One region of the Paenibacillus sp. FSL R5-0744 genome, then DNA from elsewhere that is predicted to be linked to it. Evidence: riboswitches for the same ligand, from Rfam matches in the RefSeq annotation. Region 1 holds a riboswitch; each other region holds the start of a gene.

Region 1 (10,692 bases):
GTTCTTTTCTTTGTTGTCACCAAAAGTGGATCAGCAGGTGGGAGGTATCGCGATGAAGTTCATTCAGGAATTTATTTTTGCCTCTATGCTTGCTTATGTGTTCTATCATTGGTATAAAAAAGAGAACGGACAAGAGGGCGATGAATTATCGACGCCTTCCTCAGCACTCGAGGAGAGCACCTTGACCCGTGCATAACTGGTAGACTGCCAAGGAGGAGAATCATGGATATTTTTACGGTGTTTCCAACTATTAGCACATCGTTCATCGTGCTCAGTGCGGTGCTCGTAGCTATTGGCTGGTGGCTCATCATTAAGGGCAAACGCGAGGCGCACAAGAAGACGATGATTGCTGCCGCAATCGCTGCGCTCCTGTTTTTTATTGTTTATGTATCTAGAACGTTGTTCGTGGGAAACACCTCATGGGGCGGACCGGATGAACTTCAGACGATTTATCAAGTGTTTCTGATCTTCCATATCGTGCTGGCAACGGTAGCTGCGGTATTCGGACTTACTACGTTAACTCTTGGATTTAAGGCGAAGTACTCCAAGCACCGTAAGTGGGGCAGAGTAACATCTATAATCTGGTTCATTACTGCGATTACTGGCGTTATGGTATATGTGCTGCTTTATGTTCTGTATCCAGGTGGACACACCAAGCCAGTGTGGGAAGTTATTTTGGGCGCGTAAGATAGTTGCGTGAAAAGAGCTTGTGATTGGCATGTGAAAAGAGCATGTGAATATGCGTGCGAATCGTACGTGAATTTGTGTGAATAGTAATGAAATAAGCCTGTGCATCTGCTCGTTCCTAAATAGGGATGATGGATGACGGGCTTATTTTAGTTTATGGAGTTGGGGGAGTGCTGAAATCTTGAAATTGTACTGTGAAATCACTCGTGATCTGAACAGTGCGTGATGTGAAGTATTCTATCTGCTTACTTTTAGGGAAAACCTCCCTGAAAAAGATGAGTTTTGAGCTCGAAAATCGGTAATTAGGGAATTCCTCCCTGTTTTTTTACGGTTTTAGCGCTAAAACGCGTAAATGGGCGAATTTTTAGGGAGGATTTCCCTAAAAATGTTGATTTTAGGCTAAATTAAAGTGATTTGAGGGAGATTTTCCCTAATTGTTGCTTCTACTAGCAGTTACACTCACCGAGCGGTCACATCCACTCAGCAGTAGCACCCGCCGAGCCCTCTCATCGATTGAGCGTTCACATCCACTCGCAGTAGCACCCGTCGAGCCTTCGCATCGATTGAGCGGTCGCATCCATTAGTGGTCACAACCACCGAGGAGTCGCTCCCGCCCTTCAATCACCCCACCGAGCCGCAACAACTAGCCCTACACCTACAACCCGTTGGAGAAGCAACAATGAGGCTGACCTCACTTCGCGTCCTTCGCTCACATTCAACCTCTCCATAAGTTATGTTTAATCCTCTGATTAGTTAATCCCAATAATGATCAGTTTCCCATACGTGCAAAGCCTTCTCCAAAAGGGGGGAGCGCATACCTCCTAATCAACTTGAATGTTTTCCATTTACAGGATTGACAATGGTAAATTAAGGTCATATACTGTGTATATAGATATATACAGTAAGCACAGGGATATGAACACCTGCTTCTGCTAGACGCTGAAGACATTGTAAAGCGAGGTTAGTTTTAATGAGAACATTAAAAGATTCATGGTTTATGTTGCGCTCTGATTTTCGCGGAGACAAATTAAAGATATTTGGGACCCTCGTAATAACAGTTATTTTTATGTGTTATCTTGGTGGAATGACTAGCCTGGTAGCAAATGACGTACTAGGTGAGCAGGATCGGACGATGATAACAGATTTCTTATTTCTCTCCTTTATACCCTTATTGGGATTAACATTCTCTCGCCGTTCCATGAAATATTGGAGTGAAGACTCTTACACAAAAATGTTGGTTTACTTAAGAACCTTACCGATTCCAGCTGCAGTAATACTATCGCGGAGAAAACTTCAGGGGGTAGGCTCCTTTATTCTAAATGGTACGTTATTCTTCGGTATTGTTTACTTGTTAGGGGAGAATTTCCGGACAGAGCTGGCGGTTCCCTCGTATATAGCTTTTGCCATTACATGGCTCGGCTTCGGCTTCATGGTCTCAGGTCTATATATTTTTATTGAGTATCTTTTTAGCGGCAAAGCTTATCTATGGCTAACATTGCTTATCGTAGTGTTATCGTGGGGAATATCATTCCTAGTTACACTTGGGGGAGGCAATTTGTTTTTATACAGTATCTCCTATTCCAAGGAGTGGGGGCTGTTATCTCCGATCATGTGGGGGTCACTTCTACTGGGAACAATATCTGTGCAGTTATTCTCTAAATGGACTATACATCGACTGAAGAGTCGCAATCTCGTATAAAAAATCGGAATGGCAAGGACTGCGCTCTAGCACGCTAGAGTGGAAGGCGAGGTGTAAATAATGTGGATACCGGTACAAATCAACGAAAATAGTGCAGAGCCCCTCTATCATCAGATAGAGACTCAGCTTAGATCCTTAATCATTAGCGGAGTCATTACAGAAGGTACGCTACTGCCCTCGATTCGTGAGTTCGCAGGAGATCTGAAATGCAGTGTAATTACAGTGCGGCGCGTATATCAGGATCTGGAGAATGAAGGTTTGCTGCGAACGAGACAAGGAACAGGTACCTTTGTATCACATGTAGGCGACGGAGCAATGGAAGAATACAAACGGGACACGGTAGGCAAAGCACTTGAAAGTGCTGTGGATATCGGCCGATCTGTACATTGCAGCAAGGATGAACTTGAGCAGATTTTTATGGAGATTGTAGAACGCAAGTATAGAGCAAAGGAATGAAAGGGGGGCGCATATTCATATGGTACAGATGGCTATAGAATTGCGGAATGTACTTAAACAGCGACGAAACAAGACGATAGGACCGCTGACCATGAATCTGCCAAGAGGATATATTACAGCCCTGGTAGGTCAGAATGGATCTGGCAAAAGCACGCTACTGAATCTACTGATGCAGCTGACCAATCCAGAGGAAGGCGAGATATATTGGTTTGAGAACAGGTATGATAGCGGGTTGCCTCTGGAGCTGCGGCAGACCATTGCCTATGTTCCTGAGACATCGATTACTGAGGAGAACCACTGGAATGCAGAAGAGGCAGCTCATTTTCGACAGCATTGGTATCCGAACTGGGATAAGTCGTATTTTCAGGATCTATTGGATCGCTTTGAGGTTCCATATCATATGAGGCTTTCTAAGATGTCTAAGGGTGAGCGTCGGAAATTCGAAATTGCCGCAGCACTTGCGTCACGCCCAAGTCTGCTGCTATTGGATGAACCTTCATCAGGTCTTGATCCCTTTGCCTGGAAGATTATGATCGAGACGCTGCTTAAATATATGGATGAGAACAACGCTACGATCATCATCTCCACACACATTGTAGAAGAGGTGCGGCGGTTGGCTGATTATATCGTGCTTATGCATAGAGGTGAACTGCTAGGTATGGCCGAGAAAGACAGTTTATTCGGTACTTGGACAGAGGTGTGGGTACAGGTTGCAGATGAAGAGGAGCTTGCTGAGTTATCAGCGGAATTACCGGGAGGTATAAACTTTACCATGGATACACCGGGTGTAGCTTCTTTTATCATAGAACAATTTTCTAAGAACGAGAAACGCATTCAGGACTTGGGCGTAAAGGTTATTAAGAGTCGCAGTTTAGAACTGGACGAAATATTGGGTTTATGGACACAGGGACACCGTCCTATCCTGATTGATCACAAGAGAGGGGACTAGAGAAATGGAAGCCTTAAAGCTGGAAAGTGTAATGAAGCAATATGGAGAGAAAACCGCTGTAAACGGAATTAACCTAACGGTAGGCAAGGGGGAAATTTACGGATTACTGGGGGCAAATGGTGCAGGGAAAACAACCACAATGCGCATGGTGCTTGGCCTAATTTACCCTGATGGTGGGGAAATTTTGTATAATGGAAAGCCATATAACAGCGAACTTCAGCAAATCATGGGCTATCTGCCTGAAGAAAGAGGATTATATCCAAAGGTAAAGGTAAGCGATCAAATCGTCTACTTGGCACGTCTGCGCGGGATGTCAGCTAGTGATGCAGATAAGAGCCTCCGCTATTGGCTTGATCGGTTTGAGGTTCCAGATTATTACAATAAGAAGATTGAAGAGCTCTCCAAAGGGAATCAGCAGAAAATGGGCTTTATCGCTGCAGTAGTTCATAAACCGCAAATTCTCATCCTTGATGAAGCCTTCAGTGGCTTGGACCCTGTTAACGTGGAACTACTGAAAGATACGGTAAAAGAATTACGTGATCAAGGAACGAGTATCTTATTCTCTACTCACCGGATGGAGCATGTTGAAGAGCTTTGCCGTAATATTACGATTTTGGATCGTTCCAATACTGTCGTGCAGGGCGATATTCGTACGATTAAGAGTGGGTATCCTCGTGAACAAGTATTGTTGCGTACGGATAACGAAGTGACCGGTCTAGAATCAATTGCAGGTGTAACAGCAGTACAGCGACAGGAGCGAGGTTATCTGTTGTCCATCAGTGAGATCGGCGCAGCACAACGTATCCTACAGCAGGCGATGGCACAGGGTGAAGTGGAGCATTTTGAAATTAAGGAACCAACATTAAATCAAATCTTTATCAGAGCGGTGGGTGAATCTCATGAATAAGATGGGGACAATTATTGGCTTTACCTTTAAAAATAAAGTAAGAACGAAATCATTCATGATTACTACATTAATTCTAGTGTTGCTGCTCAGCATTGGGATGAATCTTCCGTACATCATCGATCAGTTTAAGGGTGATTCTAAAACAAACGCAGAGACTCAAATTGCTGTGATCGCGGAAGAGGGAAATCAGGCTGCAGAGTTGTTGAAGGCATATACTTCACCTGAAGGAATGCCGCAGGCAAAAGTTGTGCAATATACTTCTGCCGACGATGCGGAGCTAAAGAAAGCTTTAGATGAAGGGACTGTAGAGGGGTACGTTACTTTTGCAGAACCTACTGGCGAAGGACTTCCACCCGTTACTTATCATAGTGAAAATGGTGAATTGAAGGGCGATGTGCAAATCTATCTCCAAAATGCCCTTCAGCAGGCCAACACCCAGTTCATCGTTGGCGACAAGCTGACGCAGGAGCAGATTGCTGCTATGTCAACACCGGTACAGATAGCTACTCAGCAGCTCAACCCTGATGGGACTGCGGGAGATAAGGATGCGTCGCAGGAGTCCGCTCCACCTATTAATTACGTCATTGTATACGCCATGCTTATGCTGTTCTTCATGTCTATCATGATGACCGGTAATATGATCGCAGCTGAGATTACTTCAGAGAAGAGCTCACGGATCATGGAGATTCTGATTACAAGTGCCTCACCTTTAGCGCAAATGTTTGGTAAAGTTATCGGTGTCTTCTTAGTAGGATTATTACAAATTGGCGTCATTATCGCAGCGGTAGTCGTCAATCTTAAGCTTCCGCATAATGCAACGATTTTGAAAGATTTAGACCTGGATTTAGGCCAGCTTAATATTAATTTGTTGCTTTATGGAATTGTTCTTTATGTACTAGGTTATTTCCTCTATGCCTTGATGTATGCAGCTGTAGGTTCGATTGTCAGCCGTACAGAGGATCTTGGCCAAGCGGTTATGCCGATTATGATGTTAGGCTTCGTAGCATTCTATGTTCCACTGTTCAGTATCTCTAATGCGGATACTCTGCTGGTTAAGGTAGCGAGTTATGTGCCTTTCACCTCTCCATTGACCATGCTGCTCCGGATTGGTGTTGGTGAAGTAGCGATCTGGCAAGTTATTGTATCATTAGCCATCCTGCTTGTTACCACGTTCATCTTTGGATGGTTGGCTGCCAAGATCTATCGCACAGGCGTATTGATGTACGGCAAACGTCCAAGTATTAAAGAGATCAGAAAAGCGATGAAGGCTTACAAGATCTAAGTGGCTTCATATAAACTTTTAAGGAGTGGTAATCATGACTAAAAGTGAACAATACAATATGATGCTTTTAATGAGTTCGGTATCTCTGGCTACGGTTAGTAGAATGCTCCATTCAGATGGATCCGCTGTTATGGATTTCACTCAAGGTGTATTGACTGGTGTTGCCATGGTAGGGATGATTGCGGGATTGTGGATGTACGGTAAGGCGCGTAAGAGCAAAGCGTAATAATAGGGAAAGGAAGCCGCGGCAGATGCCGTGGCTTTTTTCTTTTTTGTGTACGTATCGTAAAAGTTATTTGGAAGATAGTTGAGGGAGTTAGACAACGGATAGATTACCACTAGGCAGCAAATCCTCTTGAGCAGTCAGTTGCTCCCGCACACGCCTAAGCTGTGCTTTTAGTACAGGAAGACTCTTTTGCAGAATGATGCTTATTTGAGGTAAAGATAGCTTTAGGCCATACCACATCGTTTTTATAAGCTGTTCCTCCCAAGGCAATGCCTTGGCAGACAGAAGAGACCGGCGTGCGTAATAATCGGCGCATTGTCGGATACAAGAACGGTAAGCTTCGATAGAGAATAGCTGGCTGTCGAAGCTTTTTTGACGGAATATTTTGTGAAGCTCTTTAAAAGTACGGATAGTAACCTTCTCGGCTTCTGCTGATTGTTGTAACAACATGGAACTGAGCATATAGATATCATTCGTACACTTTTGAACACACTCTGCAAATATAGTTCTACGGGATGATTCGGCAGGTAAGGGGTCAGGCATGATAAACACGATCCTTTCAGAATGGGTTATGGGATGAACCTATAATATAGAAAAGTAAGAAATGGATTTGTTGATAAGCTCGGCGGTATCAGGTTCTGGATAACTATGTTTTTGAAGCGCAACACTGGATGGTTTATAATATAGCCGCCCTCCTTTGGAATCTCTCCCACCAGCGACAGCTCTGTACAGACGACCTTGCTCAATGTGCCCTGCCAAGGATTTACCCTGCAGCTTGGCTTTTAAATCCTGTAAAGCACCTTGCACTAGCTCAAACTGAGTCTGATCCCACTCTGAACCATGGGTACGTACTTTATCTATCGCTTCCTCTAGCCGGCAATGGTATATCATTCTGAGAAAAGAACTCCATTTAATAAGATCGAAAGTTTTGGTATTGGCAGAGATAAGACATGCCCCCCAGCTGCTACCTCCTTTACAGGTAAGTTTCAGGATGCCATAACGGCTGCCTTGATCAGCCTCCATTCCATAATGAATAGGCTCAGGTGAATCAAAGACGAATACTTCTATGCGAGACAGTCTTCGCTGGTCCATGACAGTTTTTTCCTCCTTAGGTTTCCAAAAGCTTAAGATCTACATGGTGAATGTCATTAGCCTTCTCTATACAGGCGAGCATTTCAGCTTCATTCTCACAGACTGCGGTATGCTCTAGCCATAGTCTGAATTTCTGTTTGCGTATAACGGATAAATGTAAGGGAAAGGTGTTGCGGGATCTCATTACGTACCAACCGACTGCAATGTCTTTCCACGGTTCCTTAAAAGCGGTGAGCCACGGAAAACGTTGGTGTGCTGACCAATCCTGCAGCTGTTGCTTTTCTCGGATACTTTTATATATTTCGTATATAATTGTTCGGTCCATACAGTATTCACAGGTAGATGGGCTGCTGAAATGGCGAAGTGATTCAATCTGCTTCTGACCAAAAGCATAGCCGACAATAGTTCTGTGATGATCCTCTTCGAACCACAACGCTCCAAAGCAAACATAATTTAGACTTATCGGCTCAAGTAGCTCTTGCTGAGTTCCCCAATAATAGTGTTTCATTCCTTTCACCCCGTCCAGCATGCTATCACCCTATAGATTCAGGTAACGCAAAAACCGCAGCAAGAGGAGGACCTCTGCTGCGGTTTTGGAATACAGGTATACACACACCTGTGCCAAAGCGTGGCGGATCAAGGGTCTCTCTCTTTACGCTTACGAGGTTAGCTGTCGGATTCGGACGGTGAGAGTCGCCCTACCTATATGAGACTTGGACAGTCTCCTTCGGATTCACCCCAAGTAGGCCATGTGACCTGATGGTTCCCCCGTTCCCTGCAAATACAGGAACTCAGCGTTGAATGTATTTCGTGAAATAGATTCAACCCGAATCATACTCTTTTCAAGGTGTTTCTGTAAAAACAGAAAGTGTTCTTTTGAGCGCGATTTAAACCAAATCCTGCCTACTACGACGGAAAAGGGAACCAAATAGGTATTTATTGCGAGTTATCGGGCTTCTTCCTCGCTTAATCTCGACTTCTTGTTTTCTTACCTATAAAGGCGTTTTTTTAAGATTTCTACATTTGTGGTGAATAAAATCACATGGTATGCCCGCTTTTCGCTAATGGATTAAAACTCGAGTAAACAAGAGATATAGAGAGATTGGATATCAAGTAAGCGCTATCCGATACGAAAATAGTTTTTAATTTGCATTATTTTGGCATCAATCAGGTTTTACAATTCTTCCTGCATAAGGGTATGATTACTCCTGTTTCAACAACAATCGAATATTTGATCCGCTTAATTTCCGTTAAGGAAAGCGGGGGAACCAACAATCGGCAGACGATGTGAGAGTCGGAAGCCGGTTATGGGGTGAATCCTGTAGAAGATGCGAGTGAGCTCGCATCTATACAGGTAGGGCGACTCTCACCGCCCGAATCCGACAGCTAACCTCGTAAGCGTATGGAGAGAGGATGAGTGCAATGTGACCGCTAGCGAGCCACAGAGGAGAATCCTTTGTGGCTTTTTGCTGTGCTTTTTTAAGCAAAGCATTTATGGAAAACCTCACGAAGAGGTCGTTATATTCATCATTAGCGGTAGCTTTTCTTTCAAGATCAGGGTGATCAAGCTCTGATCTTACAAGCAAAGCATTTGAGGAGAATAAGAGATGACAGATCAGAATGAATATGTACTGGTATGTGCGCCAACGAAGGCAGGCGAACATTTTATTAAGCTTCTAAAATTCAGAGGCATTAAGATGGCCGGATTGACCAACAACTTGCCTGAGAAGGCCCTACTCGAAGAGATGGGGATTGAACAAGTCGTTCTAGTTGATACCCGCCATCAGAATACTTGGTTTCGCCCGCCGTTCCCGGTAGGACGGGTATATCTGTTCGAGAGCAGCTTTACGTTATGCTGCCGCTACATTCAGATGTGCCGCACTTGGACGACACAGCCGATTTTTGTAATCACAAGCTCAATAAATCCTAGATTGGTCTATAAAAGACTTGGTGCAAGTTATGTAATCTATTCTCATAGTGGTGATGCTGATTTTCTAATCGATAAATCACCTCATCAAGGATAAAAGAAGGAGTGCGGGAGATATGATGGATCTGTATATGGTGGCTTCGTTAGCTGTAATTTACGGGTTGTTTTATGGATTTATGCGCTGGTGCGCAGGTGTAGTTGAGGATACAGGGAGGGATAAGTTGTGATTCTAGTAATCGCTGTTACCCTACTGTTGTTTGTATATCTGGTTTACGCATTGATTCATCCGGAGAAATTTTAAGGAGGGGCATTCATGGGCATTTTGCAAATAGTTGCTGTAATCGTAATTCTTATCTTGCTGGTTAAGCCGATGGGCACGTATTTATATTATGTATTTTCTAATGAACCGAACCGTACGGATCGATGGTTTGGAGGCATGGAAAAAGGGATTTATAAGCTGATCGGCCTGAAAAAACGGGACGGAATGTCTTGGAAGAAGTATGCGCTCAGCTTTGTGTTAACAAATATCGTATTGGTTACTTTCAGTTACATTGTTCTTAGATTGCAGCGGGGATTGCCGTTAAACCCGAATGGAATTACGGATATGGAACAGACGCTTTCATTCAATACAGTGATCAGCTTTATGACCAATACGAACCTGCAGCATTATAGCGGGGAGACGGGGCTTTCGTATTTTTCACAAATGGCTGTCATCACGATGATGATGTTCACATCTGCAGCGAGCGGATTTTCTGTTGCGGTTGCCTTTGTCAGAGGAATCACGGGACGGAAATCAGTCGGGAACTTCTTCGAGGATTTCGTCAAAGCACATATTCGTGTGTTCATTCCGCTAGCTTTGTTAGTTTCATTGGTGCTGGTAGGACTACATGTGCCACAAACGCTCAAGCCATCACTTGAAGTCACTACACTAGAGGGCCAAACACAACAAATTGCTATCGGTCCAGTAGCTTCTTTGGAATCGATCAAACATCTGGGCACGAATGGTGGCGGCTTCTTCGGGGCCAATTCATCGCATCCTTTTGAGAACCCTAATCCACTTACGAACGTGCTAGAGATTCTCTCTATGTGGATGCTGCCAGCTTCGCTCCCTTATATGTACGGATTGTTTGCCAAGAACAAACGTCAGGGCTGGGTAATTTTTACCGCAATGATGACCTTGTTTGTTCTGCTGTTAAGCCTAAACTTCTATGCTGAATCGAAAGGCAATCCGGCGATCAATGCACTAGGAATTGAATCTTCACAAGGTAGTATGGAAGGTAAAGAGGTGCGCTTCGGCATACCGCAGTCTTCCTTGTTTACTTCAGTAACAACCGCAGCTACGACAGGTAGTGTTAACAATATGCATGATACGCTGACGCCGCTGGGAGGTATTACGCCTCTTGCACTGATGATGCTCAACAATGTCTTCGGTGGTAAAGGTGTCGGACTGATCAATATGCTGATGTA
Region 2 (10,692 bases), 540 kb from region 1:
TCGTACTCGGCCAGAACCGCGGATTGAATCTTCTCGCGTGTTCCCGAAGAGATCGGGTGAGCGATATCGCGGAATTCGCCATCCGGTGTACGCTTGCTGGGCATTGCAACAAACATCCCGTTATTACCATCGATGACGCGAATGTCATGAACAACAAACTCGTTATCGATTGTAATGGATGCGATTGCTTTCATTCTCCCCTCAGAGTTAACGCGGCGGAGTCTGACATCCGTAATTTGCATGTGTGTGTTCACCACCTTTTTCCATCAGAGACTTGGTGTATAATTCCACACAGCAAAGCGAATTCCTTCTTTTTGATTCCATAAAATACCTAAAAAAGAAATATATTTTTTAGGATCTGTTGTTTTCGACACGCATCGGGTGATTTTCTTAATATCCCTTACGTTTTCGACAATTTCCACGCTTTTTGAAAACAACGAAACGCCAATCTATCAAGAGGAAAAGTAGTTACCCGGATGCGCGGAAATCCGCCGCTCTTTCGAGTCTACCTCGCTTAGTTTCACTAAAGAAACATAGTCATGCAACAGTCGCTCTTCCGTCTCTACTGCACCTGATTCGACCAACACACCCACTCCAGCAACTTCGGCATTGAACTCACCGAGTAAATCAACCATCCCTCGAACGGTCCCGCCTGCCTTCATGAAGTCATCTACAATGAGTACCCGTGATTTCTCCTTGAGTGCTCGTCTAGAAAGAGACATGGTGTGTATGCTCTTATGTGATCCAGATACATAATTAATGCTTACTGCTGAGCCTTCTGTAACCTGATGATCACGTCGTACCAGCACCACTGGCAAGCCGAGCTGTGCTGCAGTTGCATAGGCTAGCGGAATCCCTTTAGTTTCTACTGTCATCACCACATCGATTTCCGATCCATAAAAGGCCGTTGCGATGATCTTCCCTGCTTGCTCCATCAAAGATGGCAGTCCAAGCAGGTCCGACATATACAAATAACCACCAGGCAATATCCGATCTGTCTGTTCCAGCTGCACACATAAACGTTTAACAAAAGAGAGCGCCATTTCTTTAGGCATCACAGGAATATAACGTACTCCACCTGCTGCACCGGCTAAGGTCTGAAGCTCTCCAATGCCCTCACCTTCAAATACTTCTTTTATGATCGCCAAATCTTCACTGATGGAGGACTTAGCCGCTCCATACCGATCGGCAAATATAGACAGCGGCAGTAGGTCATGTGGCCGCTCAAGTAAAAACTGAGTCATGTCTACCAAACGTTGGCTTCTTTTTAATTTCTTCACGGAATGCTCCTCGCCAAAACCGAATATTTTATGAAAAATATATCACTTTTGTACGGGTTTACACAAGAGAAGCATACTAATTGAGTGATCTCACTGCATAGACTTCCTTGCAGAACCCTCGCAGTCCATTATAAATTCTTGCTACTTTAGACTGCTTGGACACTAAACCGAACACTGTAGGACCGCTGCCGGACATTAACACTCCGTCTGCTCCGAGCTTAACCATCGCCTCTTTGAGCTGCTGGACCTCTGGATGCAGCTTTAGGGTAACATCCTCAAGCACATTGCCCAGATGATTACACACGCCCCCAAAATCTCCAGCTTCGATCGCGTCCTGCATCTTTCGAGCCGAAGGATGAACAGCTATATTATTGCTCCGCACACGTCCGTATACTTCCGCAGTCGATACATTGATAGGTGGCTTAGCTAATACTACCCAGCATTGCGGAGGGTTCTTAATCGGCGTCAGCTTCTCGCCACGACCTGTTGCCAAGGCAGTGCCACCTGTAACGCAGAAAGGCACATCTGAGCCAAGCTCAGCGCCAAGCTCCTGCAGCTCCTGCGCAGGTATACCTAGGCGCCACAGTCGGTTCAGACCACGTAGGGTAGCCGCTGCATCACTGCTGCCGCCAGCCAGGCCAGCTGCGACCGGTATTCTTTTATCCAGATGGATATGTACACCACTCTTCACGTTATAACGCTCTTTAATAAGCCTAGCCGCTTGAAAGGCCAGGTTCTTCTCATCTAGAGGAATATAACCCGCTTGACTTGATATTATAATAGTATCCCTTGGCAGCTCAGACAGCTCTAAACGGTCTGCTAGATCTACCATGGTCATAATCATTTCCACCTCATGAAAACCGTCAGCACGCTTGTGCAGCACATCCAGCATCAAATTAATTTTAGCTGGTGCCTTCTCATACATTTTCAAGGCGTTCACCCACCTTCAGCTTTTCCCGTAAAAACAACTTAACATATTATATGAAAAACTTCTAATGAAGTCCAATAATAAAAGGGTGTCGCCAGTTAGACGCACCCTTTTTCGTTAAATAATTGTTCACACGCTAAAGATTAAGATTTCCGGGCAGCCTCTTCAGCGAGCTGAATCGCTCTTTTTACCATATTACCTGCATCCTTCGCCCGTATTCCTCCCCAGCCTTCACGTTCCACAGTTTCGTAAAAACCAAGCTCCTTGGCTAACTCTGTCTTTAGTTCTTCCGACATCATGCCTCGTTTTCTGCGGCTCATTACGGAATTCCTCCCTTATGAAAGAAAATGATAAACCGATTGCTCAATTAGTATGCTTGCTAAGAACAAGGATCATTCACTGAATATTAACCGCCAAAAAAAAAGAAACGGTCGTCCTTTTTGAAGGACAACCGTTTCTGATACAAATAAAAAACAGCCTCCAAAGGAAGCTGCCCGTGAAACATTAAGCTTTAATATACATAATCCGCATCTGCCCATCGTCTTCACATACTGTGATTTCCACAGATTCAGTAAGGATATCGGCATAGCTATAGGAGACTCGCTTGAATGTTTGCTGCTCCTGATCCAGTTTGACAATAAATACAGAAGGGTACGTTTCTTCCAGGACACCGGTGCGTTCTACGGTTTTACGACGACCTCCGTTTGCACGCAACGTGATCTTATGACCGACGTGAGCTTCGAGACTGCGTTTGATTTCCAACAGCGCGTTATTAGCCATTGCCTGACGACCACCTCTTTTCTTGTCCATTATACAACTTCCCCAGGTGTTTGTCAAAGCAAATAAATAATTATAGATGATGAATATTTGGTTGTCAACGGAATTTTTTTGCGGAGAATCAGAGGCGAACTAATAGCCTTGTTATCTGTAATAGGTTTACCACAAAGCAAGAAAAATAACATTGTCGATCTTTAAAGATAACTACCATTTCACACAAGCATAATCGCCTTTGGCGTCCCTATAAGGACGGTTAGCGTTTATGCGGGAAATATAAGGATAATGTATAGCGTGAAACTTATACTTTCTTATATAAAAAAAGGGTTAAGCTCATCGCTCACCCTTTCTTCGCGTTACTCTATTCGGCCACTTCAAATTACCTATTAGCTTTGAAAATAGACCTGTACCTGTCGATTAAATTGCGGAAGGTGTCACTTTTAGTGCTGACAGGTTCTGCAGACGCGGCATCCCAATACGGAAGCTGCCACGGGTCTCAATACCGCCGATTCCCTGATTACCACTAATGGTGTTGTTCAAAACCTCACTCAGATTCACCGTATCCCTAATGGGCGTGAACGACGATTTTGCCGCTACATAAACTGGGTCTAGGGCATGGATCAATATCCGTCCAGGAGAACTGGCGAAGTTCGCCCCTGCCCCCAGCAGTGCTTCAAAATGTGACTGACAAGCACCTGCAACAATCGTCAACGCATCAAAATTTCGCTCATAATCCCTAGCTACCCTAATAGCAGCTACGAAGTTTTGCGAATTTTTATAGCTGCTCAGACTGTGAAGATCGTAAGTATGCTGTTGCTTCAGCACCCCGTCATGACCGGTAATCACCACAATATCTGGACGCACGCGGGGCAGCAGCCGGTATAAAGTGTCAGCCATTGCGGACTCATGAACATGATGACCTTCAGCAGGGATCCGCAATTGCTCGTATAAGCTAAGGCTCTTATTCAAATACGCTGGATCGCCATCCAGATGCAGTACTTTCCCCGGTACTTCAAAATAAGCAGCTTCCTTGGGCGATGGAGCCCATGCTCCTTCTGATAGAGCGCTCCCGCTCCGCTGACTTTGCTCCTGTCGGTCTTTCCGCAGCTGTGTCAGTGATTCATTCGCTTTAATCTGTGCCTGCTGTCCTCGTTCCGTAATTCGGGTAGGAGGCACTTGAACCAAGTCATTCAGAGGAGAATCCGCCAACAGACGGAAATCTGTGCCTTTAATGACGGCTCTGTCCTGCACAATATGATCTACACGAAAAGTCAAATCTCCGCCATAAGATTTACGAACGACCAAGTCTCCTAAATTCATTACAACCACCACCTCTACCCCATCGTATGGGCAAAGGCCTCAGTTGGTTCATAACTAGCTATGTTTTTAGCTTATTCAATTCCAGCAGCCAACAGAACACCGCTCAATCGGGCGTATTCTTCTAGACTTAACGTTTCTCCACGACGGGTTGGTTCAATACCAGCTTCTGCGAGTAAAGCCTCCAGACGCTCACGTCCCTCTTCCGGGAAGTAACGAGCCTTGAGATTGTTAGCAATCGTCTTGCGACGCTGTGTGAAAGAAGCTTGGACGACCTCAAAGAAATGCTTCTCACTCTCAACTTCTACCGGTGGACGCTCTCTTACCTTTAGACGGATTACAGCGGACTCCACATTAGGTTGAGGAATGAACACCGTACGCGGCACAATGCAGACGAGCTCAGGCTCGCTGTAGTACTGCACGGCAATGCTAAGGCTCCCGTATTCCTTTCCTCCCGGAGAAGCGGCCATACGCTCCGCAACCTCTTTCTGAATCATTACAACGATGTTATCAAGCGGAAGCTTCTCTTCGAGCAGCTTCATCAGAATCGGAGTAGTTACATAATACGGCAGATTGGCAACTACGCTTACCTTGTTCACGGATGCAAAATCTTCTTTGAACAGCTCCTGCAGATTTACATTCAGAACATCATCATTACGAACCTTAACATGCGGATAAGGGGAAAGTACGTCCCTTAAAATAGGAATCAGCCTACGGTCGATCTCCACAGCAGTCACCGCACCAGCGGTTAGCGCCAAACGCTCCGTCAGGGCACCAATCCCAGGACCGATTTCCAATGCCCCTGATTCACTATCTAGCCCAGCAGCGTCAACAATCTTGTCCAATATATTTTGATCAATCAAAAAATTCTGTCCTAAGCTCTTCTTGAACTTGAATCCATAACGTTGAATAATTTCTTTCGTCCGTTTTGGAGTCGAAATTTCCTCTCTACCACTCATGAAGTAATGCCCCCCTGATCAATTTGGGCGAGAGCTCCGGCAAATTCCTCCCGCGTAATTCCAAACATCGCCAGCCGCTTGTACAGCTGCTTGCCATTACAATATCCGATTCCAAGCAAATTACCAAGTGCCATACGTCTTTCAGCTGCCCGAGGGTGTACAAGCATTCCAGCGGCCATTAGATCATCAAGTCCGATTAAAGCAGGTGCACCTTCAAAAGAGGTATGTACATTCCGCAGCGCATGACGAATCGCTTCTGGAGAAGCGTTCTCCACACCGATATCTCCCTTGCGGGTTGCGTCCTTCTCCGGAATGAAGGCATGCTTACAGCCCGGCACCTTTGCGGACACGATCTTACGAATTCGTTCACCTGCGTGATCCGGGTCAGTAAGGATAATCACTCCTCTACGCTCCATAGCAAGCGCGATCTTCGCAATTACGGTCCGGTCCACAGCCGAGCCCCCTGTTTCGATCGTATCTGCTTCAACAGCGCGTTTAACAGCGACGGTATCACTCTTACCTTCAACGACAATTAATTCCTTAATCATATCTCTTGACTCCTTCCAAAAAAAGCAAAAAAGAAGAGGTTTCGCTCCTCTTCTTTTGGTTAAAGAATGTATAAGTGATGAGCGGTTGCTCTGCGATCAACGAAATGATCATCTGGCGTTCCTTAACGGTTATCATCACTATAGCTTATCAAAGAATAATTTGCAAAAGCTTCAGCCTAGTTTAACTCCGGCTTCACAGGTCCAATAACATAAACGGTACGTGATTTACGACCGAAATTACGGACATGGCTCAGTGAATCGTAATAGACATCTACTTTATTGCCTTTAATGGCACCGCCAGTATCTTCTGCTCGGCGGAACCCAAGTCCCTCGATATATACCCACCAGCCAATAGGGATTACATTCGGGTCTACCGCAATTGTACGACCTTCCGTTACGCGTGTTCCGGAGGCAGTTTTGGTACCAATACCTGGCTCTTCTGATGAATAAGCTGTCATGGAGACGTTCTTAATCATCTTCTTGTACTCAAAGTCTACGCCAGCCTTGCTTGTGACGTTATTAGTCTTGGCGCTAACCTTAGCCGTTTTTGAAGTGGTGTTTGATTTGGAAGTTGTTGTAGTCTTAGCTACAGCCGGCTTAGGAAGTGCTTTGGTACCAACGGCAATAATCTTATCTTTCGTTACCGTTTGTACTTCCTTACCAATCATGCGCATAGAGGCCAGTTCTCCGTCTTGGTAGATCTTCTCAATATGCTGAATCATGACGCCTGGTTTGCCTGCCTGTGCCACTCTAACTGTTCCCACAGTAAGGGAGGGGTCTGCTGTCTTGATGACTCTGAAGGGTAAGTTAGTTGTTCGCTGTACGGTCTGTTTGTTGATGCGAACAATCTTAACCTCCATGTTTGCAGAAATGGTGGTGTCTAACGAAGGGAAAATCTTATCATGACCTTCTAGGGTAATGCCCATTTTCTCAATTGCTTTACCAATTGTGTCTTCGGTCGTATATAACGTTTTTGTTGCTCCATCCGCAGTAAGACTAATTTTCTGCGCACGATTGATAACGACACGGTCACCGTCTTTTATTTCATCACTCAGACCTAAAGATAGTTCATCATGCGGCTGCAGCGAAATTTGCTCTTTCTCCAACACATCACCAAGAAGCGCTTCCCGCGTTTCAAGCGTCTGTGTTTGCCCGTCTATTACTAAAAATAATTGTTTGTTACTTTGACCGTGTACGTACAGCAGAATAAGTAGCGCGATAGCGACTGAAATCACGCCTGCAAGTAAAAGTACGCGAGTATTTACTTGCTCCCACCGTAATGCGAAAGACCTGCTGGATGACTGCGAATCATGGGATACTTCTGGTTGGAATACGCCCATTCTCTCCATCCTCCTTACATAGCCCCGTCGTCAATTGTATATCATGAGGACTGAATTCCTTTGACGAAACTATTTGAGATTGTCACAGGACACGCACGTAATAACTTAGCGTCTCCTGCTCATGGATCGCCTGCTCGGCACAGCTACTCCCACCCCTGTTATATAACAGTATGTGGGCAACATTCTATTTATTCAAAAATAAAAAAGCCTAAAAAGAGTTCAACTGAGGACTCTTTCGTGGCTTCTCCAATATCAGAATAGAGAATGCTTGTGCACGAGGTTGCCTCTCTTACTTGCGCTTACGGGGTTAGCTGTCGGGTTCGGACGAAAGAGAGACGCCCTATTTCAGGTCACCCGCTCATGGCGGTTGCCCTTAAATTCACCCCAAAGACCACGTGAAGAAATCAAATACTGTCCTACGGCACGTCTAAACCGTATTTAAAATACAGGCATGCGGCAGGTCAATATTGGTTCCCCCGTTCTCCATACGGAGACTCAGCGAGACGATCCATGAATCAATGGCTGTCACTATAACACAGCTCACATCACTGAAAAGATGATATCCTGTTTTGATGCATGTTGTAAAGGACGATTCAACCACGTTTACGCAAAAATATGGTTAAAATATTGTAATATTCAGCCGTTTTTATATTAAAAAAGTTTAATATATCGGCCATTCTCTATTTTTCGCCTGTTTTGCTCCCGTTTTCACTCAATCCCAAATCGTTCCAGTGCGTTCGCATACGTTATTTTAGCCAATTCTTCCCATGTTAACCCTTTAATTTCAGCTGCTGCCTCTGCTACAAGCTTCACATGAGCGCTCTCATTTCGCTTCCCGCGGAAGGGGTGTGGAGTCAAATATGGAGCATCGGTTTCGATCAATAATCGGTCTAGTGGGGTCTGCGCAAGCACTTCTTTTGGCACTCTTGCATTTTTGAACGTAATGGGTCCTCCAAAGGATAAATGAAAACCAAGATTCAAGCACATTTTAGCTGTTTCCCAGCTTCCTGAGAACGAGTGCATCACGCCTCCAACCTCATTTGCTTTTTCCTCCCGTAAAATCCGTACAACATCCTCATGGGCATCACGATCATGAATACAAATCGGCATATTTAATTCACGGGCTAGTCCAATTTGCTTGCGAAAAACTTCATGTTGCACATCCTTGGGAGAAGTATCCCAGTAATAATCCAGTCCGATTTCACCAATAGCCACTACTTTTTTATGACTGCATAGAGAAGCGATCCAATCGAGATCTCCTTCTTTCATATCAATCGCATCCTGAGGATGCCAACCCACTGCCGCATAAATATAATCATAAGATTCCGCCAGCTTCATCGTTGAGGGAATCGTCTCCCGATTAAATCCGATATTAATCATCTTGCTAACTCCTGCTTCTACAGCACGGGCGATAACTTCTTCGCGATCCTCGTCGAATTGAGGTGCATCCAGATGCGTATGTGTGTCAAACAGAAACATTTTAACCCTCACTCCTTGTTCTTTTTTAAATATAAGACAATATAAGTTTCACACTATCCGTTATATCTTATATTTCTACTCTTCTTGTCAAATATCCCATATTTTCTTGTATTATTTTGCAAAAATCTCTGCAATAGAAGCAGGCAATCGCGTAAGCGCATTTCTCAACTTATCCTGAGGAAAATAAAGATGATATCTGCCACGGTGAATGCCGCTAATAGAACGCACAATATCCGACACCTCTGAAATTTCCCGCAGATGATCATGCCGATCAAGCAGCAGAATTTGTTTATTGTCAAAAGCTTCTCCCGGACGGAACACATCATAGGGCAGATCTGTCGGAAAATCAATCTCCAAATCATATTCTGGGTGAAGTCCCGCTGCCGAAAAACTGCTGCGAATTTCAGTAATCATATCTGTATCGAGATTCTCCACCTCAACATATTTATAAAGTTTACGATGAATAAAACGGGTACACAAGTCGCTTAGTAGCTCATCTTTCTCAAGCGTCCACTGCATAAAAGCCGTCTGTACCAGTGCTTCATCTAGCATTAAATATTGCTTCACTGTCACCTCACCACGGAACAAATCCTCCAGCGGATTAATCATGAAACTAAAATTGTACCCCTCTTGGAAAAGCTCCTTGGCTCTACGAAAAATTTGTCGCAAAATAATTTCTGAGCTACGTGTCACCGGATGAAAATAGACTTGCCAGTACATTTGATAACGCGACATTAAATAATCTTCAATGGCATGCATTCCCGATTCTTTTACAACAATTCGACCATTATAAGGACGCAGCATTCTTAAAATCCGATCAATGTCGATAGTTCCATAGTTTACACCTGTATAGTACGCATCACGCAGCAAATAATCCATGCGATCAGCATCTAGCGGACTGGAAACCAGATTTACAACAATTTCGTGCTCATAAGTTTTAGCGATTACAGAGGCTACTTTTCGAGGGAAATCCTCCTCCACATCACGCAAGATCTCAGTAATCTCTGTGTCCTCCAGAATAATTCGACAAGTCCAATCCTCATGATTCATTTCAAAAGCTTCTTCTATAGAATGGGAAAATGGACCGTGTCCCAGATCATGCAGCAAGGCCGCACACAAGGTGAGCAGACTTTCTTCAGGAATCCAATCCTTATACCCGCTTCGTTCAAATTGCGAAATAATTCTACGTGTAATTTCGTACACCCCTAGGGAATGAGAAAACCGACTATGCTCTGCGCCATGAAAAGTAAGATACGAGGTACCCAGCTGGCGAATACGGCGTAAACGCTGAAATTCCTTTGTATTTATTAGTCGCCAAATAATAGTATCCTGCACATGGATATAATTGTGAACCGGATCTTTGAAAACCTTTTCTTCTGTGAGCGGCTGCTTCATGAGATCAACTCCTTTATTAAATTTAATATGATTTTAACCAATATAAGTATATAATAAGTAATTATGTCGTACTTTGTCGAATAGTGACGTTTTTAGTCTTGGTAAATCGACAAAGTTTATTTTTTCACTTTTTTTAGAATTCGTGATTGTTATAGGGAATTCAAAGTTTTCGTGAAAAAGCACTTATTCAACAGATGAAAAAAGGTTGACTGTTTTGGGAATCGTTGGTATTATAAATATCATAAAACAGTGAACAATGTCGAATAATGACGTTTTTGGAACATTGAGAGGAGTAACGATTGTTATGATGAAATCAACAGGAATTGTAAGAAAAGTAGACGAACTTGGACGGGTAGTTATTCCCATTGAATTGCGCCGTACTCTTGGCATTGGTGAAAAAGACGCACTTGAAATTTACGTTGATGGTGAGCGCATTATGCTTAAGAAATATGAGCCTGCCTGCATTTTCTGCGGCAACGCTGAGAACGTAACTTACTTCAAAGGAAAAATAGTTTGTCATGAATGCATTTCTACTATCCCTACCCCTGTGACAAACTAAAATAAATAGTATATAATAGAACTAATCAAATTGTTAATTCTAACCTTTTCATATCTCCTTGACCTCCCGTGACCGCGGGAGGTATTTTTTTTCTGCAATCACCTGTGTTTCCT
Region 3 (10,692 bases), 1.6 Mb from region 1:
ACACGTCTTCTTATGGTATTCTCAGCCACTGCTACAGGTCTTACCCTTGTAAATACAGTCACTGGTTATGCAAGTGCAGGCTTTACTATTGTATAATCACTAACACAAACAAAAGCATCTGCCCTCCCCACTAAAGGAGTAACAGATGCTTTTGTTATATTATTCGATTAAAATTTCTTAATCTTTCGATCCGGAGAGACGCTATTGAGCAAACTTAGCTATCCCTGGCAATCCACTCACAACAAATACTCTTTCAGCTTACCGATAACCTCATCGATCTCCGCTTTAGTCGTATACCGTCCCACACTAAAACGAACCGCTCCCTGCCCAATACTTGCTGAGACATTCATTGCCTTTAGAACAGGTGAAATCAATGTTTCTCCAGAATGACAAGCTGAGCCTGTTGAGGCAGCCACATCTTCCAGCGAAGCAATCACTTCGTGACCCACCGCTCCAAGAAAACTAACGTTAAGCGTGTTGGGCAATCGCTTATGCCTATGACCATTCAGGTGAATTCTGTCGCCAAATGCCTTCTGCAATCTATCATAGAAATAATCCGCTACTTCTTTCACACGCTCTCTGGATGCAGAGTCCGAAGCAAGCTCACAGGCTTTTCCTAATCCAATAATATAAGGGGTGTTTTCCGTTCCGGCACGTCTCCCCTGCTCATGACCCGCTCCGTGAATTAATGGCTCGATGTGAATGCCCTCTCGGATGTACAATGCTCCAATCCCTTTTGGCGCATATAATTTATGGCCTGCCAGCGTTAGAAAATCCACCCCTAACTCAGCCACATCAAGCTCTACTTTTCCAGCGGACTGCGAAGCATCGGTATGTACAAGGACACCCCGTTCATGGCAGACCTCAGCTATTTCTTTGATCGGCTGAATCGTGCCCGTTTCGTTATTAGAGTGCATAATGGAGACTAGTATAGTTTGGTCTGTAAGCTGATTTTTCACATCATCTACCTGCACCGTTCCATACGCGTCAACAGGTACATAAGTAATCGTGTAGCCCAACTGCTCCAGATACTGACACGGTTTAATTACCGCAGGATGCTCCACAGCAGACACAATAATGTGATTGCCTTTATGTCGATACGTTTGGGCGACGCCCTTGATAACGGTATTATTCGACTCGCTGCCCCCGCTTGTAAAAAGCACCTCACCCGGCGTACAATTCAGGAAATTAGCCACCTGTGTTCTTGCTCGCTCGATTCCGACTTTAGCTTTTTGTCCCAAAGAATGACTGCTTGAAGGATTGCCAAAATGACCATAAAGATAAGGAATCATAACCTCTGCTACTTCCTTATCTACAGGTGTTGTAGCGTTATAGTCTAAATAGATCATTTGTTAAGCCGAGCCTCCTCTAAACCCCTCATACTTTACGATACCTAAAGCTTATACCTTCTGATTACTCAAAAAAGAGATTACCGCAGCCTCAGCTTCATCCAAATTGTTCACCTTAAAGGTAACTCTCTCAATGCCTTCATACTGAGTAGACGTATAATCGTATTTAGGATCATAGTAGTATTCTAACAGCAGCGCAACAGCCTCTCCGAACATATCAGCTTGCAAGCAACGCTCGATTTCCGCCGCAATGGGGATATGAATTCGTGATTTGATACTTCGAAATGCTGAAATGCACTGTTCTTTATATTCTTCTGGTCGATAATCCTCAAGGATTTGCTGCACTCTGGCTTGTAGTGGCATCTCAATCCAAATTTGTGTTCCAATCTCTTTCTGCTCGGCCATGAATGGGGGCATTACGACCTTCCCAATCTTTTTGCTCTCCGCTTCAAACAGTACATAAGGAGCATCCCCAAGCTTAATTAATTCCTCCATAAGAAGACTATCGAACGTTTTTTGATTGTTTGCATGAAGTCCGATCTCGCCAAAGATAGAACCGCGGTGACCTGCCATTCCTTCCAAATCCAAAACAGGATAGCTCTGTGCCTTCAGGCGGTGCAGCAGGTTTGTTTTACCTGTACCCGTATTTCCATGAATGACATAAGGCTTCGCCTTGAATTCATAGGACTCCAGTTCATCGAGTACCCATTTACGGTAAGCTTTATAGCCGCCAATCAATCGGTAAGCGTGAATATCCATTAAAGAAAGTACAGTCGCAGTTGTACGGCTGCGCATACCTCCCCTCCAGCAGAATACAGCCTTGTCCCCTTGAATCGCAGCAAATTCTTTGACAAAGGAAGGTAGCTTCGCAGCAGCAATCTCCAAACCGCGTTCTTTCGCAGCCTGCACACTTGTCTGTTTATACAACGTACCTACTTCAGCCCGTTCCTCATCATCAAAAAAGGGAATATTCAAGCTATCCGGCAGCGTTGCATCTTTATATTCAGAAGGAGATCGAACGTCGATAACGGTGATCTGCTTCTTATTCTTTAACACTCTTAGTTCTTCCAATGTAATATCCTGAAACAATGCGCTCTCTCCTCTGGTGGCTAACTTCTTAGGTCGCCTCTAAGCTGAACTCCAGCGTTATTGCGCAGCTATAACTGCAATCTGACCCGGATGCTCTTCCGTTACCTCTCCGATCAATGCTGCTTCTACACCTGCATCTACTAACTCTTTTAGCAAATCCTCACTTTGTTCAGGAGCAACAGAGATCAGCAATCCACCGGAAGTCACAGCATCACACAGAATATAGCGGCTTAATTGGTCCATCTCTTCCGGATAAAGAATACTGCCCTCCAAATGGGCAAAGTTATTCTTAGTGCCGCCTGGAACAAAGCCCTGCTCCGCGAGCTCTCTTACTCTTGGCAGCATCGGTACATCGCCTTGACGAATAATCAGTCCGTGATTGCTCCCTTTTGCCATTTCCGAGGCATGTCCAAGCAACCCGAATCCGGTAACATCTGTACAAGCATGTACATCATAGGGCTCCATGATTTCAGCCGCTTTTTTATTCAATGTAGACATGACTGTCGTAAGGCGTGTAGTTTCTTCTGGGGATAGCTGACCCTTTTTAATAGAAGTCGTTAAGATGCCCACACCGATAGGTTTAGTCAAAATCAGCTTGTCTCCTGCCTGCGAACCTGCATTCGTTCTTACTTTGTCCGGATGCACAAGGCCCGTAACGGCCAATCCAAATTTAGGCTCTTTATCGTCGATGGAATGTCCGCCCACAAGCGTTGCTCCTGCTTCCTGCACTTTATCTGCTGCACCGCGCAAAATGTCACCGAGAATGCTTTTGTCCAAAACAGAAATAGGGAAGGCCACAATATTAAGCACTGTAAGCGGCTTACCGCCCATAGCATAAATATCACTTAACGCATTAGCTGCTGCAATTTGCCCAAAGGAATAAGGATCGTCCACGATCGGCGTGAAAAAATCAACAGTTTGCACTAACGCTAGATCATCACTTAATCGATATACCCCAGCGTCATCACTGGTATCCAGACCTACAAGTAGATCCGGATTAGGAACGGTTGGTGGTAGACTGCGAATAACCTGCATGAGATCGGCGGGACCGATTTTGCAGCCGCAGCCCCCTTTTGAAGATAATGAGGTCAATTTTATGGTTTCGGCTTGAGACATCATGACTCAGCTCCTTTAGATAGTTAATATCGAATATCTTTAATCTTACATCAGTAGACAGCATTGTACAAAATACAGACATACAGAAGAACGCCCCGGAGCCAGTACATACTCCCCGGCTATGGGACGCCCCTCATTTCTCACTTACCACTAAGATCAACTAATCTGCTGAGTTTCCTGCTGTTTCTCCAAAAACCGCTGAAGTATAGCATTAAATTTCTCCGGCTGACACAGATTACTAGGATCTAATGCGTTAGGGATGATCACTAACTGAGCATGTGGCAGCTGAGACACCATATCCTTCATACAATTAACTCCAAATTCACTAAAGTCACCTACAATACATAAGGCGGGACGCTTAAAAGACTTTAAGCATCTAGTGTAATCCACATGGCTCGTAGCCAGCCTTTGCCGATACAATTCCCGTGGACGTTTATCGAGAAGTCCTCTTCTAATCTCGTTATAAGCCAGATTCCAGCGTTCCCGGTACATCATACGAATCGAAGGCAGTACAAGCTCACTTGGAGCGTAATACATTAACCAACTACAATAAGCAGCCATAAGCTGGATTTTACCGATTATCGTTGACGCCTGACTTCTACAAAAGCTATCCGCGACAACAATCGCTTTTACTCGCTCTGGATATTGTTTCGCAATATGCTGAACGACGAGCCCCCCATAGGCACTCCCAACAAAAACAGCCTCACGAATACCCAAATCATTCAATAGCATTATTATATCTAGACATTGGGTTTCAATAATCTCGTTTGGGGCCTGCAGTAATTCACCTGATTTGCCATTCCCCCGTAAATCACACAGAATCACTTTATATTTATCAGAAAAATACTCCAATTGTGGCTTGAACATACTATGTGTTAATCCATGTCCATGGATAAACACAACCGGAGCCCCTGTTCCATTGATTTCGTAATAGAGCGAAGTTCCATTCAGTTTAGCAATAGGCAAAGTTAACACCTCTTTCATAGATAGGTTCTACAACTATATCTGCTTTTTAACGCAGCAAAAAACCACAGAGGGATTCTCTGTGGCTATTCATCATCAAATACGCCATTCATCCTCTCTCCATACGCTTACGAGGTTAGCTGTCGGATTCGGGCAGTGAGAGTTGCCCTACCTGCATGGATGCATTTATGCACCTGGAACAGGATTCACCCCATAACTAGTACCGATTGTTACACTGGTTCCCAGTTGTTGGTTCCCCCGCTTTCCTTAACGGAAATTAAGCGGACTTCTTATGTAATTGTCAGTTATGTGATGAATCATACTCCGTGTAAGGTTTCTTGTAAAGTTGAGCCGTGGGCAAAATAATGTTGAAAGCCATGCTTTTCATTTCATATTGAGCATACACTTCGTTTTCTCTTTCTTTTGCTCTTGTTTACTCAATATATCTAAAAAAAGCCGAGCGGCCATCAGAGATCAATCCCTGAACCACTCGGCTTCGTTATACAATCATATGGCTACAACAGATCGGCGTTTTTCAATGCATGCTCCCAGCTCGGAAAAAAGAACAGCGCACTTCGCATAAGATCAGGATCGCTTTGCTTCACTTGTTTTTTGCTGATCGAGCTTCCATCGGTTTGAAGCTTTTTGATACGACTTAACACTTCATCAGCCTCCAAAGGAATTTCCATTGAAACACTCCTTTCTCAGTGACCTGGTTTCCAATCATTTTCTCCATAATATGCAAATTTATTCTTCATTTCGGTTTATACGAATTAAACCAGCTGATAGACCGGTTGTTCAGCAATAAAATAAGTAGGAATCATTGGGTATTTCTGTGCCAGAACTTCAGCTAAATATTTCATTCCTGGAGCTTCACTTTCCGCATGTCCTAACATAATCAGTGCTTTTGATCTGCCTTGGTGGACAGCATCCCTCACATATTCTGGAGTTTCCCATTCGGGGCCCTCGCCAGCAATAATTAAATCAAGATTATGCTGATTAAAAAGAGGAATAGCCATCGTCCCACCTCCTCTGTAACCTACTAATATCCCCACATGTCTGCATATCTGGGATACGTCTCCGGCAGCACGTACATAGGAGATGCCTAGCTTTCTTTTTATATACTGCGCCGCTTCACTTACCGTCATAGCTGGAATCGATAGGATTGTAGCAGTGGATTGCTGCTCAACCACATAGGCTGACCATTCAAGCTCTCGTAGCAAGCCCACCATGATCCCATCCGGTTGATGCCGATGCCAATAATCATGATAACGAAATATAGCCAGTTCAGAACGCTCAATCAAACTCCGTTTCGCGCGATATACAGGGTCATCCTCTAACCACTTGTTCGTCTCATGATGACTGTAAAACACACCTTCATGTGTGATTAACAAATTGGCGTTCATAGCAATCGTTCGTTCCACAACATATTGCGTAGCGCAAAATGCCGTAACCATCCCTGTAATCACCATTTCCGGATTCCCCGGCTTAAGAGTATCCACAGTCCCATCTATCTGTTCCATGGCTCCTATTAAATCTTCCAGAATCATTCTAATTGTCACGCTCACTTTAATCTGCCCTTTGAGATCTATTCTACTAATCTATCAACGTATAAATAACCCACCCTTAATCGATATAAGGACGGGTTCACAGTTCATTATTTGAGCAGCTTGCCCACTCTATGATTTCGTGGCAGAGGTGATAATTTGATGGAAAGCTGGCTTCGGCTTATGCCCTTCATCGAATAGGAACGGCCAGTTCTTCCGCCCACGAACAGGGAAATCATCCAGCCAGGTATAGTCATCCGCTGCTCCCCAGAACGTAACCGAACTAATCACGTCCCGGTATTCTCTCAGCAGTGCGAACATCGCTTCATATCGATCTGCTTGAAGCTCGAGCAGCTCAGCAGGTACTGTCTTTAAGTCCATTCGTCTGTCATCGAAACGGAACATGGATACATCCAGCTCTGTCAGTTGGAGCTGAAGTCCTAACGATGCATATTTTTCGATCGCTGCACGAATATCATCCAGACTAGGATCGTATAAATTCCAGTGTGCCTGCAATCCGACGCCATGGATCGGCACGCCTTGTTCCAATAGAGACTTCACCAGTTTATAGATTTTGTCACGCTTTAATGGATGGGATTCGTTATAGTCATTGTAGAATAATAATGCCTTAGGGTCAGCTTCATTGGCGAATTCAAACGCTTTGGCGATAAAATCCGGGCCAACAATGTCGAGCCACTTCGAATGGCGAAGAAGCTCTTCTCCTTCATCGGCTATAACTTCATTGACAACATCCCAAGCATAAATATCATCCTTATAACGTCCTACAACGGTCTGAATATGTGATTTGACTCGTGCAAGCAGAATCTCTTTGCTTACAGGTCCTCCGCCCTTATCCTCAAACAGCCAGTCCGTTGTCTGGTTGTGCCAAATCAAGGTATGTCCGCGCATCGCCATATGATGTTCCCTGGAGAAGGCAACCAGCTGGTCTGCTGCCCTAAAGTTATAAGTGTCCTCAAGTGGATGCAGACTTTCAAATTTCATCTCGTTCTCAGCGGTAATACTGTTGAAATGATAAGCAAGCAAATGCTCCTGTGATTGGATAGTTAATGGGTTGACGGCTGCGCCAATCTTGAAATCCTCTGCGAACACTGTCTTTAGTGCAGGCTCTGTAAAATCACTAGCTTTTCTCAACGAGTTCCCTCCTAACAAACGCTATTCATTATGACCGATAATCGAACCAATCAAAGTGGGCAGGTACCTCAGCTACTTTACCATGACCTGTCGCATATAAGCCAACAAGAACACCGGTAAATCCGTTTCCTTTGACAGCTTGAGGGGATAATGGATAGGCTAGAGCCCTAGATAGCTCGATCCATTCCTGACCATCCAAAGAATAAAGTAAAGTGTATTCCGTTAGCTCCGCCCGAATTTTCAGATATAAACATCCAGCAATCGTTGGAATCTCAGCCGCCACATGTGTTGTTCCATCAACAGTTAAATAAGCTGTAATCACTCTATGTCCATTTCTTTGCGATAGTGCAATTTCATAATGTGCATTCTCGTCCAATCTAGCACAGAGTCCAGCCTCTTCACCGTCCACGGTAGGGTTAAAATCCAGTAATGTACTCCATTCAGCTGAAGTATGCTGCTGTCTTCTGCCTATAAAGGCTACCTGACCCACTTCATTAAGGTCTTTCGATTGCCCTCGAAGAGCTAGAAAACCCGGACGTTGGCTTAGTGACCAGCTTCCCTCTGCCGGATTCCGCAGAAAGGATAATCCCAACGGCAATACAGGGTCATCAAAATCATATCTTCCGCTAGTCTCAGGTTTTGGCGAATGACCCGGTACACGCGGAACCTTCATCTCCAGCCCGACAGTGTCCTCATTATTATCAATCATCGGCCATCCGTCTTCATTCCACGTTACAGGGGCAAGAAAGGTCTCTCTTCCTAGCACTGTATACTTGGAATCTACTAGACGTACTCCAAGGAATACGGCCCACCAATCCCCGTTACGATCTTCGATCAGATCAGCATGTCCTAGATACTGAATAGGACTATCAGTCCCGCGATGGGTCAATATCGGTTGCTCTAATCTTTCAAAAGGACCGTAAGGGGAGGAAGAACGACCGATAATTTCTCGGTGTTCCTTTGCCGTGCCGCCTGAAGCAGACATGATATAATACATTCCGTTAATTTTGTACAAATGTGGTCCTTCCGTCCAAGGTCCACCATCCCCAGTCCAGATGACAACAGGTTCTGTTAATGCTGCTCCTGTAGCAATGTCTATCTCATATTGAATAGCGTGGGAATCATAATCTGCTCCCTGCTGGGTGGTTACATATACCTTTCCATCCTCATCAAACATTAGGGAAGGGTCAATTCCTCCATAAGGAATACTAATCGGGTCTGACCACGGACCCGCTGGGTCCGTAGCCGTAACATAGAAATTCCCCTTCCCGTGTATTTCGGTCGTTATCATGTAAAACGTTCCTTCATGATACCGGATGGTTGGAGCAAATATACCTCCAGAGCTTTTGCTCTTACGTGTATCTAGCTGACTTACACGATCTAATACATGACCAATTTGTGTCCAGTGAATCAAGTCCTGGCTGTGAAAGATAGGCACCCCAGGAAAATATTCGAAGGAGCTACACACCAAGTAGAAATCATCCCCTGCTCGAGTGATGCTAGGATCTGGATAAAAACCTGGAAGTATTGGGTTCGTGTATGTGATTGGAGATGGAGTCATAATTCAACAAACAACCTTCCTATTATTTAATAGTGGGTGCAAGCTACTTATTCCTTCACGCTTCCTACGTTCATTCCAACTACAAAGTACTTTTGCATGAATGGATAGACTAGCAGAATCGGAACCGAAGCAACGATAGTAACGGCTGCACGAATGGACTTTGGAGTTACCATTGACCCCGCTGATTCCGCAGTTACCCCTGCCCCGTTAGCTACACTTGCGCTACTGTTCGCATTCATACTAGATTGTATTAGTTTCATTAATTCATACTGCAATGTACTCAAGTGCTGGCGGGAAGAGGTGTAGATAAAAGCATCAAACCATGAGTTCCATGCACCTACAGCGACAAAAAGGGCAATGGTAGCAAGAACAGGTTTACATAAAGGGAAGACTACTTTCATGAAAATCTTAAATTCCCCGGCACCGTCGATTCTCGCGGATTCCATAAGACTTTCATGTAAGCTACCAATATAAGTACGGATGACGATCATATTAAATGCACTTATCATAGTCGGTATTACATATACCCAAAATGTATTAAGCAAATGAAGATCCTTAATTAGGAAATAGTTTGGAATCAGACCCGCATTAAAATACATGGTTAGGACGAAAACAAAGGTAATCTGCTTGCGGAAAACATATTCTTTCCGGCTTAAAGTATAAGCAAGCATTGTGGTTAAAAATAGATTCAGGATCGTAGATATCACTGTTCGTGCTACCGAAATCCAAAAAGCAGGAATAATTGTACCAGAGGCAAAAACAGCTTTGTAGTTCTGTATAGTCCACTCCCTAGGCAATAGATAAATGCCGCCGCGGATGGTATCATTTCCCTCATTTAAGGAAACTGCTATAGTATTCAAGAATGGATACAAGGTAACAATGACTAGACATATCATAAAGATAGTATTGAAGGTACCGAACACTACTGGTTCGATCCCTATAATTCTCATACGTTTTCTACTATTAATTTTTGGAGATTTCTGAGGTATTAATTGAGTTTTTTCCATGATTATAACAGCCTCTCTTCCCCTAGCCGCTTCGACGTCCAGTTAGCTAAAAGCAGTAACGTTACACTTACGACTGTTTTAAATATGCCTCCCGCAGTGGCTAAGGAATAATTCCCTTGCCCAATCCCGTATTTCAATACAAATATATCAATCGTATCCGACCAGTCTACAGTAAGCCCGTTCCCTAACAAGTACGGAACCTCAAATCCGACATCCAATACATGTCCTATGGACATTATCATCAGGATTACAATGGTTGGTTTAATTCCCGGCAATGTTACATTGAACATTTTTTTGTACCGGTTAGCCCCATCAATCTCAGCAGCCTCATATAAAGCTGGATCTATAGAAGCCATAGCAGCCAAGTAGATGATTGTACTCCATCCAACCTCTTTCCAGACGGTTGAAGCACCCACAATACCCCAGAAATACTTCCCTTCACTCAACCAAAGGATTGGTGAATCGATAAGATGTAATTTCATGAGCACGATGTTGATAATCCCGTCGTTAACCGAGAGGGAGACACCTACAATCCCTGTTACAATAATCCAGGAAAGAAAGTGAGGTAGGTAGGATATGGTCTGCACGGTTCTTTTCCAAAATACATTTTTGATTTCATTAAGAAGTAAGGCCAATGTTATCGCGGTTATAAATCCTAAAAAGAAATTAATTAATCCCATAGCCAGTGTGTTTCGTAGTACCCTTAAAAAGGTATCATCCGTAAATAGAAACTTGAAGTGTTTCAAGCCGACCCATGTCTGTTCGCCAAATGCCTTAGCTGGTTTATAATCCTGAAAAGCCATTGTCCATCCCCAAACAGGTACGTACGCAAATAGTACAATATACAGCAGCAATGGAACTGACATCCAAATCAGCTGTTTCTGATTCTTAATCAAGGTCAGAGTAAT

What was found. A riboswitch is a leader RNA that binds a small molecule or an ion and turns the genes downstream of it on or off. The one in region 1 is predicted to bind cyclic di-AMP.
Region 2: it holds a riboswitch for cyclic di-AMP, as region 1 does, so the genes downstream of both, MKY19_RS00190 (3D domain-containing protein) here and MKY19_RS02655 (hypothetical protein) in region 1, are expected to answer to the same signal.
Region 3: it holds a riboswitch for cyclic di-AMP, as region 1 does, so the genes downstream of both, MKY19_RS25830 (alpha/beta hydrolase) here and MKY19_RS02655 (hypothetical protein) in region 1, are expected to answer to the same signal.

What each region holds. Positions count from the first base shown of each region.
Region 1 covers NZ_CP150228.1:579,935-590,626, forward strand. The annotation lists gene ctaG (cytochrome c oxidase assembly factor CtaG) at 1-196, shown strand, start outside; gene MKY19_RS02605 (DUF420 domain-containing protein) at 223-687, shown strand; gene MKY19_RS02610 (hypothetical protein) at 1,118-1,264, opposite strand; gene MKY19_RS02615 (hypothetical protein) at 1,658-2,386, shown strand; gene MKY19_RS02620 (GntR family transcriptional regulator) at 2,447-2,842, shown strand; gene MKY19_RS02625 (ABC transporter ATP-binding protein) at 2,862-3,791, shown strand; gene MKY19_RS02630 (ATP-binding cassette domain-containing protein) at 3,796-4,698, shown strand; gene MKY19_RS02635 (ABC transporter permease) at 4,691-5,980, shown strand; gene MKY19_RS02640 (hypothetical protein) at 6,015-6,206, shown strand; gene MKY19_RS02645 (hypothetical protein) at 6,297-6,656, opposite strand; gene MKY19_RS02650 (hypothetical protein) at 6,789-7,298, opposite strand; gene MKY19_RS02655 (hypothetical protein) at 7,315-7,806, opposite strand; cyclic di-AMP (ydaO/yuaA leader) riboswitch at 7,940-8,105, opposite strand; cyclic di-AMP (ydaO/yuaA leader) riboswitch at 8,526-8,715, shown strand; gene MKY19_RS02660 (hypothetical protein) at 8,906-9,322, shown strand; gene kdpA (potassium-transporting ATPase subunit KdpA) at 9,539-10,692, shown strand, end outside.
Region 2 covers NZ_CP150228.1:39,116-49,807, reverse strand. The annotation lists gene spoVG (septation regulator SpoVG) at 1-242, opposite strand, end outside; gene purR (pur operon repressor) at 453-1,280, opposite strand; gene ispE (4-(cytidine 5'-diphospho)-2-C-methyl-D-erythritol kinase) at 1,357-2,211, opposite strand; gene MKY19_RS00215 (small, acid-soluble spore protein, alpha/beta type) at 2,352-2,528, opposite strand; gene MKY19_RS00210 (Veg family protein) at 2,713-2,988, opposite strand; gene yabG (sporulation peptidase YabG) at 3,400-4,302, opposite strand; gene rsmA (16S rRNA (adenine(1518)-N(6)/adenine(1519)-N(6))-dimethyltransferase RsmA) at 4,374-5,258, opposite strand; gene rnmV (ribonuclease M5) at 5,255-5,806, opposite strand; gene MKY19_RS00190 (3D domain-containing protein) at 5,983-7,146, opposite strand; cyclic di-AMP (ydaO/yuaA leader) riboswitch at 7,428-7,657, opposite strand; gene MKY19_RS00185 (TatD family hydrolase) at 7,855-8,625, opposite strand; gene MKY19_RS00180 (HD domain-containing protein) at 8,737-10,020, opposite strand; gene MKY19_RS00175 (AbrB/MazE/SpoVT family DNA-binding domain-containing protein) at 10,325-10,579, shown strand.
Region 3 covers NZ_CP150228.1:5,858,673-5,869,364, forward strand. The annotation lists gene MKY19_RS25810 (exosporium glycoprotein BclB-related protein) at 1-96, shown strand, start outside; gene MKY19_RS25815 (cysteine desulfurase family protein) at 237-1,349, opposite strand; gene mnmH (tRNA 2-selenouridine(34) synthase MnmH) at 1,401-2,438, opposite strand; gene selD (selenide, water dikinase SelD) at 2,496-3,554, opposite strand; gene MKY19_RS25830 (alpha/beta hydrolase) at 3,711-4,520, opposite strand; cyclic di-AMP (ydaO/yuaA leader) riboswitch at 4,627-4,811, opposite strand; gene MKY19_RS25835 (hypothetical protein) at 5,033-5,206, opposite strand; gene MKY19_RS25840 (Nif3-like dinuclear metal center hexameric protein) at 5,291-6,085, opposite strand; gene MKY19_RS25845 (endo-1,4-beta-xylanase) at 6,197-7,216, opposite strand; gene MKY19_RS25850 (glycoside hydrolase family 43 protein) at 7,245-8,777, opposite strand; gene MKY19_RS25855 (carbohydrate ABC transporter permease) at 8,825-9,727, opposite strand; gene MKY19_RS25860 (ABC transporter permease subunit) at 9,787-10,692, opposite strand, start outside.